2 regions of the Arthrobacter sp. S2(2024) genome follow, and region 2 is predicted to be linked to the other one. Evidence: predicted binding sites of a transcription regulator. Region 2 holds the regulator's gene; the other holds the start of a gene.
The links. The regulator HrcA, encoded in region 2, represses chaperone genes, less so after heat shock. The targets are predictions, from matches to a motif close to TTNGCACTCGNNNNNNNCGAGTGCNAA.

Region 1: a site for HrcA is predicted at 1,346-1,372, ahead of VLA65_RS05875 (FmdB family zinc ribbon protein). Genes of this name have one in related genera too.

The regions. Positions count from the first base shown of each region.
Region 1 covers NZ_JAYKZI010000002.1:475,532-478,931, forward strand. Annotated here, with positions in the region: gene galU (UTP--glucose-1-phosphate uridylyltransferase GalU) at 1-557, opposite strand, end outside; gene VLA65_RS05870 (5-formyltetrahydrofolate cyclo-ligase) at 675-1,280, shown strand; gene VLA65_RS05875 (FmdB family zinc ribbon protein) at 1,435-1,698, shown strand; gene cpaB (Flp pilus assembly protein CpaB) at 1,864-2,619, shown strand; gene VLA65_RS21980 (hypothetical protein) at 2,639-2,884, opposite strand; gene VLA65_RS05885 (AAA family ATPase) at 2,894-3,400, opposite strand, start outside.
Region 2 covers NZ_JAYKZI010000003.1:335,046-338,445, forward strand. Annotated here, with positions in the region: gene VLA65_RS08065 (DUF4870 domain-containing protein) at 1-270, opposite strand, end outside; gene VLA65_RS08070 (DUF3097 domain-containing protein) at 374-1,231, opposite strand; gene hrcA (heat-inducible transcriptional repressor HrcA) at 1,412-2,425, shown strand; gene dnaJ (molecular chaperone DnaJ) at 2,493-3,400, shown strand, end outside.

The DNA.
Region 1 (3,400 bases), on a different contig from region 2:
CCGTCTTCGCCGATATCCTCGATGTCAGCGCAGCCATAGGAACTGATCTGGGAGGGTTCCACCTCAATGAGGGCTACGACGGATCCGCCGGTCTTCTGCTGGACCTCAATCATGTCGCTGAGGAGAGTGTCCCGGGCGTCGATCAGATCGTCACCGAGAAGAACCGCGAACGGCTCATAGCCGACGTGCTGCTTGGCACGCAGCACCGCATGGCCCAAGCCCTTGGGGTCGCCTTGGCGAACATAGTGGATGTCGCCCAGGCCGCTCGTGGCCTGTACAGCGTCCAATTTGGTGATGTCTCCCTTGGCCTCAAGGGTCGCTTCAAGCGCCGGGACACGGTCAAAGTGGTCTTCCAATGCGCGTTTGTTGCGTCCCGTGATCATCAGGATGTCGTTGAGGCCGACGCCCACGGCTTCCTCAACCACGTATTGGATGGCCGGCTTATCGACAACCGGCAGCATTTCCTTGGGCATGGCCTTTGTAGCCGGCAGGAATCTGGTACCGAGCCCGGCAACTGGGATCACGGCCTTGCGGACGGCGCAGCTATTGGAAGTCACCGGACTAATCTAACGGAAGGAGCTGGACATTGGGCAAAAGAGTCCCGGGGCGCACAGCGGTGAAGCTCCCTTTCCTGCCCATCCCCGGGCCGCACAGCAGCAAGAACTGGAGCAAAGATGACTTTGAAGGACGATATCCGCCGGGACAACCGCAAGCGCAGGCTCACCTTGACCGCGCAACAGCGTGCTGACGCTGGAACGGGGATTGCCCGCCATGGCCTCCTGTGGGCGGATGCGGTTACCCAAGGGAATCCGTCGACTTTCGCGGCTTATGTCGGCGTGGCTGCCGAGCCGCCGACAATGCCCTTGCTCGCTTCGCTCCACGCCGCCGGGCACCGGGTCCTCCTTCCCGTCTGTGAACCGGAACGGCATCTGAGCTGGGTCTATTGGACACCGGAAACGTCTTTTGTCCGCTCGAACTACGCCCCGATTGACGAGCCCATTGGCGAACGATTCGACAGTGGCGTCATCAAGGATGCGGCTGGAATCTTCCTTCCGGCCACCGCGGTCGATGAAAGCGGAAACCGTATCGGGCAAGGGGGCGGTTACTACGACCGGCTCCTCGACAAGCTCGACGCCGACGGGCAGCGTCCGCCGACTGTCGCCGTCGTATATGACCACGAAGTGCTGCCCGCGGGGACGATCCCCGCACAATCGTTCGACAAGCCCGTGGCCGAGGCACTTACCCCTTACCGGGTTGTACGCCTGGTTGCGGCGGCTTGACCGAGTTTGAGGTCTGTCTACTCCGCCACATTCCGTAGTAGCGGCCTCGACTCCGGATGATAGAATTGGCACTCAGGCCCTGCGACTGCTAATGGACGGAACAATCCGCCTTGGCAGCACAGGACCTGCAGTTCGTCCCGGAGGAGGATCACCAGTGCCCACATATGCCTATGCCTGCAAAGACTGCGGACATGCCTTTGACATCGTTCAGGCTTTCACGGACAGCTCGCTGTCCGACTGCCCTGAATGCCAAGGGTCGTTGCGTAAGAAGTTCAACAGCGTGGGCGTCGTCTTCAAGGGATCGGGCTTCTACCGCACCGACTCCCGGGATTCCAAGGGAAGCACCGTTTCGGCCGCTCCCGCCGCACCAGCTGCGTCTCCGGCTCCGGCGTCGGTTCCGGCGGCTGCCGCGAGCTGATAGCCGTTTCCGGCTGCCCCCGGTTTTCCACATAGCTCAATAGGGCCCTGCCACGGGACCTGCGTGCCCCGTTAGCGTGGCACCATGCCAAAAATCCCGAACGTATCCCCGGGCCCTGTGCCTGCCGGATCTTCGTCGCTCCCGCGCGATAGGATCCCGTCGCCGATGAGCATGGCCCGTACGCGTCGCCTTCAGGTTCTTCCTTTCAGGGCGGGCGGGCGCCTCGGCGCTCCCACGCGACAATCCGGGCATCGACGCTTCGCTGGCTGGCTAAACCACAACCGCCGCCTCGTGGTGGCCCTTCTGCTATGCGTGGCCGCCGGGATCGCGGTCCACCAACTGACTCCCCCTTCGGAGCAGCGAGTCACGGTCCTGGCCGCCGCGCGGGATCTTCCTGCCGGGTCCACTTTGATGGATTCCGACCTCAAACCCCTCGAAGTCCTTCCAGATGGAGTACCCGCGGGGGCGCTCTCCCCCAAAACCGGATACGGCGGGAAGCAGCTTGCCTCGCCCCTGCGAAAGGGGCAGATCCCCACGGACGCCCAACTCCTGGGACCGGGCCTGCTCACCGGCACCGCACCCGCGACGGCGGCCGTTCCACTTCGCATGGCCGATCCCGCTTCAATCCAGCTCATCTCGCCGGGCCAGGTGGTCGACGTTGTGCTCACCGCAGCAGATGGGCCTGAAGGGCCCGGCAAGAAATCCGAACTCCTGGCATCTGCGGTCCCGGTCTTGTGGACGTCCGGGCAGGGAGGCAAAGCCACCCAATGGTTGGGCACGAACGAGGCGGACGGCCTTGTGGTTGTCGCCGCCAATCCGCAACAGGCCGAAATCCTCGCCGGAGCTTCCACGCGAGGGAAACTGTTCTTTGTCCTCGTCAATCCCTCTGACAACCGGCAATCCCGAGCCCCGGCCGGATAACCACGAGCAAATGGAGGGTTCAGCCCCAGTGCGGGGGCCTTTGCTCCTTCAGCCAGGCGTCGTGGTCATAGCCAGGCTCATCGCCCCAACGGCGTGGATCATCCTCGGAGGCTTTCTTGGGCAGAATACTCTCTCCTGCCGGCTTCCGCTCCGGTGCGGGCTTCACTTTTGTTTTCTCCTGCTCGTCCAACTCCGCGTCAGGGCCCAGCGCATCGGCACTGGTGTCCGCAGCGCGCTTGGATTGAGTGCTTTTGCTTTCCGCCATTGCGCTTCCTTAGGGGATCGCCGGTCCCGAGCCAGTGCCTTGCGTACCGCGGGGGCCTTGCCTACCATCAGGCCCGGCCGTGGCCTGGTCCGCCTGACTGTTCAGTTCCAATTGTTCAACATCAACATCCAGGAATCCATCCTGGACGGCACCATACGAGGGTGCCGTCGGCTTCTCCAGCCCCAGATAGGAACCGATGCGGTCGGCGCAGGACGAAGGATCCGTGAATACTTCAATGGTCCACAAGGACATGTAACGCCAACCCAGGCGTTCCAGAAGTTGGGGCCGGAGCCTGCTGCGCTCCCTGACGCTCATGCGGCGGTACCGTTCCGTGCCATCCGATTCAATGGCCACCGGGGTGGGCATTTCGGTGTCATCGCGACCTATGGTGTGCACGGGATCGGCTGCCGCGGCAATGTCCAAGGCTCCATCGTAGTGGTGCCACACCCGGGCTCCGCGTGCACGGAGCCGCTCGCCCAGATCCGCCACCAACGGATCCTCACCGAGCGCCTGCTC
Region 2 (3,400 bases):
GACCAGGATGTTTGCGAGCACTGCGGCAATCGTCGGAGGCAAAGTGAAGTTGAGCGCTTCCTTGGATTCCTGGGCCGTGAACGGGCCACGCTCGCGGAAGATCAGGTAGATCAGGAGCGAAGGCACGCAGCCGAGGATTCCTCCAAAGTGCGCCAGGGTTGCCCACTGCCGGTCTTCCGAGGCGGTCAAGGGCAGCGCGTTGGCAGGAACGCCGTGGTACTGGGACTGGCCCGAGGTGCCGTCCCGATCGTCAGGAGCGTTGTCTGCCACAGTTTCTTCCTTCGAGTGTCTATCGGTGCAGTGTTGCTGTCCCAGAATACTTGCTTGGCACGCGGTCAGCCGACCAACTGCTGTCCCCTACGCAGGTAATTCATCACGGAACGGTCAGGAAATCGATCACTTCCTCCACGCGACCCAGCAGAGACGCCTCCAAATCGGCATAGCTGTGGACGGCGCCCAGCAGCTTCTGCCAACCCAGTCCGACGTCCTCGGCCGTTTCATGCGGCCAGCCGAACGCCTTCAGGATCCCGGTCTTCCAATCCGTGCCCCGCGCGATGGTCGGCCATTGCTCGATCCCCAACACCTTGGGCCGGATTGCCTGCCAGACGTCCACGTAGGGGTGTCCCACGATCAAGACGTTTCCCGCGGCGCCCGGCAGGGTCATGGCGTCGGCAGCAATCCGCGACTCCTTCGAATCCGGGACCAAGTGGTCCACAAGGATCCCGAGACGGCGGCCCGGGCCAGGGGAGAATGCGGCTATTGCCGCCTTGAGATCGTCCACGCCGTGCAACGGCTCGACGACGATACCCTCCACCCGGAGATCATCTCCCCACACCTTTTCCACAAGTTCGGCGTCGTGCTTACCTTCCACCCATATCCGGCTCGCCTTGGCGACTTGGGCCCGCTGGCCGGCGACTCGGACGGATCCTGATGCTGTCCTGCCTGCTGGCGCCGCCCTCTTGGCGGCGGCCGGGCGTGGGGCAGGCGGCAGGAGCTTCACGGCTTGTCCCTCCAGCAGGAATCCGAAGCCAAGCCGGAACGACTTGGCCTTTCCCCGTCGATCCTCCAGCACCACAATGTGCATGCCTCCGGACTTCTCCACCCTGGTCACGGCCCCGACCCAGCCGGACTGGACGTCTTCGAGAACCATTCCGCGTTCAACAGGAACCTCAGGCAGTTGCCGTTTGGCAGGCGAGGAGAGGTCTTGTGGGCCCCAATTGTCGTAAGACACGGTCTTCACACCACTTTGCGCTAGGGGATCGGTCACGGTCCGTGGCATTGCGTGGGACCGCGCGGGAATCATGTTCGCCGCGAGCGGTACCAATGCTAACAACGAGGTGGCTCATACTAGACTTGTTAGCACTTGGGCATGTTGAGTGCTAACTGTTGAAATGTTGATTGGAGGTGGGCAGTGAGCGAACCACGCAAGCTTGAAGTGTTACGCGCCATCGTGGAGGACTACGTTCACTCCCGCGAGCCGGTCGGTTCCAAAGCCTTGGTTGAACGGCACCATCTGGGAGTGTCGAGCGCAACCATCCGCAATGACATGGCCCTCTTGGAAGAAGAAGGCCTCATTGCCGCACCGCACACGAGCGCCGGCCGCATTCCCACGGACAAGGGTTATCGCCTGTTCGTCGACCGTATTTCCGAGGTCAAACCACTTTCGGCCGCCGAGCGCCGGGCCATCCACTCCTTGCTTGAGGGACCTGACGACGTCGAGGACATCCTTGAGCGCACCGTCCGGCTCCTCTCCCAACTGACCAACCAGGTCGCCGTCGTGCAGTATCCGCACCTGAGCCGCGCGCGCGTCCGGCACATTGAGTTTGTCCTTTTGGCACCGCGCCAGGTCCTGGCGGTGTTGATCGCCGATTCGGGCAAGGTGGAACAGGGCGTTGTGCACGCAGCGACGGACACCACCGACGACGAACTCATGGCCTTGCGGGCGCGATTCCTTGGAAGCATCGCCGGCTCCCAGCTCGACCTCATGCCGCAAGTGCTGCCATCGGTGGTTGCCCTGTGCCCGCCGGGGCTTCGGAACCTTGCCGGCGCCCTTGCCCACGGCCTGGAAAGGCTTGCCGAGCGGAGCCGCGACGAACGCATGGTCATGGCAGGCACGGCAAACCTGGCCCGCTCCAACGTGGACTTCCCGCTGAGCATCGGTCCGGTCCTCGAAGCGCTTGAGGAACAGGTTGTCATGTTGCGGCTTTTGTCCGACATGGCGGAAGACCCCCGGGGCGTCACGGTGAGTATCGGCCGCGAAAACCCCTACGACGGCCTCTCCGAGGCTTCGGTGGTTGCCACGGGCTACGGTCCGGGCAGCAGTGCCAAGATCGGCATTCTTGGACCCACCCGCATGGACTATCCCAACACCATGGCGGCCGTCCGTGCCGTCGCTCGCTACCTTTCCCGCATTCTGGGCGGCTGACGGCCTCGGCTGGAAACCGCCCCGCAAGAAACGCAGTGGAACCGTAAACAAGGAAGAGATACCGACTTTGAGCAGTCACTATGACGTTCTGGGCGTCTCGCCGGAAGCAACCGGCGAGGAGATCAAGAAGGCCTACCGCAAACTCGCACGTAAGCTGCACCCCGATGTGAACCCCGGGGCCGGCGCTGCAGAGGAATTCAAGGCGGTGACTCACGCTTACGAGGTCCTCTCCGACCCACAGAAGCGCCGCGTCTACGACGCCACCGGCAACGAGAACGGGACCGACAACGGTTTCGGCGGCGGCTACGCGGGCCAGGGATTCGCCTTCCAGGACATCTTCGACACCTTCTTCGGCGGAGGAGGTGGCGGCATGCAAGGCCCCGCATCACGCATGCGCCGCGGGCAGGACGCCTTGATCAGTGTCCGCATCGACCTGCGCGAAGCCGTCTTCGGTGTCAACAAAAAGCTCGAAGTGGACACTGCAGTCATCTGTCCCACGTGCGAAGGCTCATGCTGCCGACCGGGCACCCACCCGGAACGCTGCGACATCTGTGGCGGCTCGGGCCAGGTCCAGCGGGCCGTGCGCTCGATCCTCGGCCAGGTCATGACCGCCGCGCCGTGTGGATCGTGCGAAGGTTTCGGCTCGATCATCAAGGATCCCTGCAATGAGTGCAACGGCCAGGGCCGCATCCGCAGCCGCCGTTCACTGACCGTCAAGGTGCCTGGCGGCGTCGCTACCGGGACCCGCATCCAGCTGTCGTCGCAAGGCGAAGCAGGCCCCGCAGGCGGGCCTCCAGGCGACCTCTACGTGGAGATCCGGGTCAACAGCGATTCCACCTACATCCGCGAAGGCGACGACCTCCACGCCACGCTGAGCGTCCCCATGACCGCCGCGGCGCTGGGTACCGAGCTCCAGCTTGAGACTTTCGACGGTCCCCAGGAAATCGACGTCAAGTCCGGCACGCAGTCCGGCGA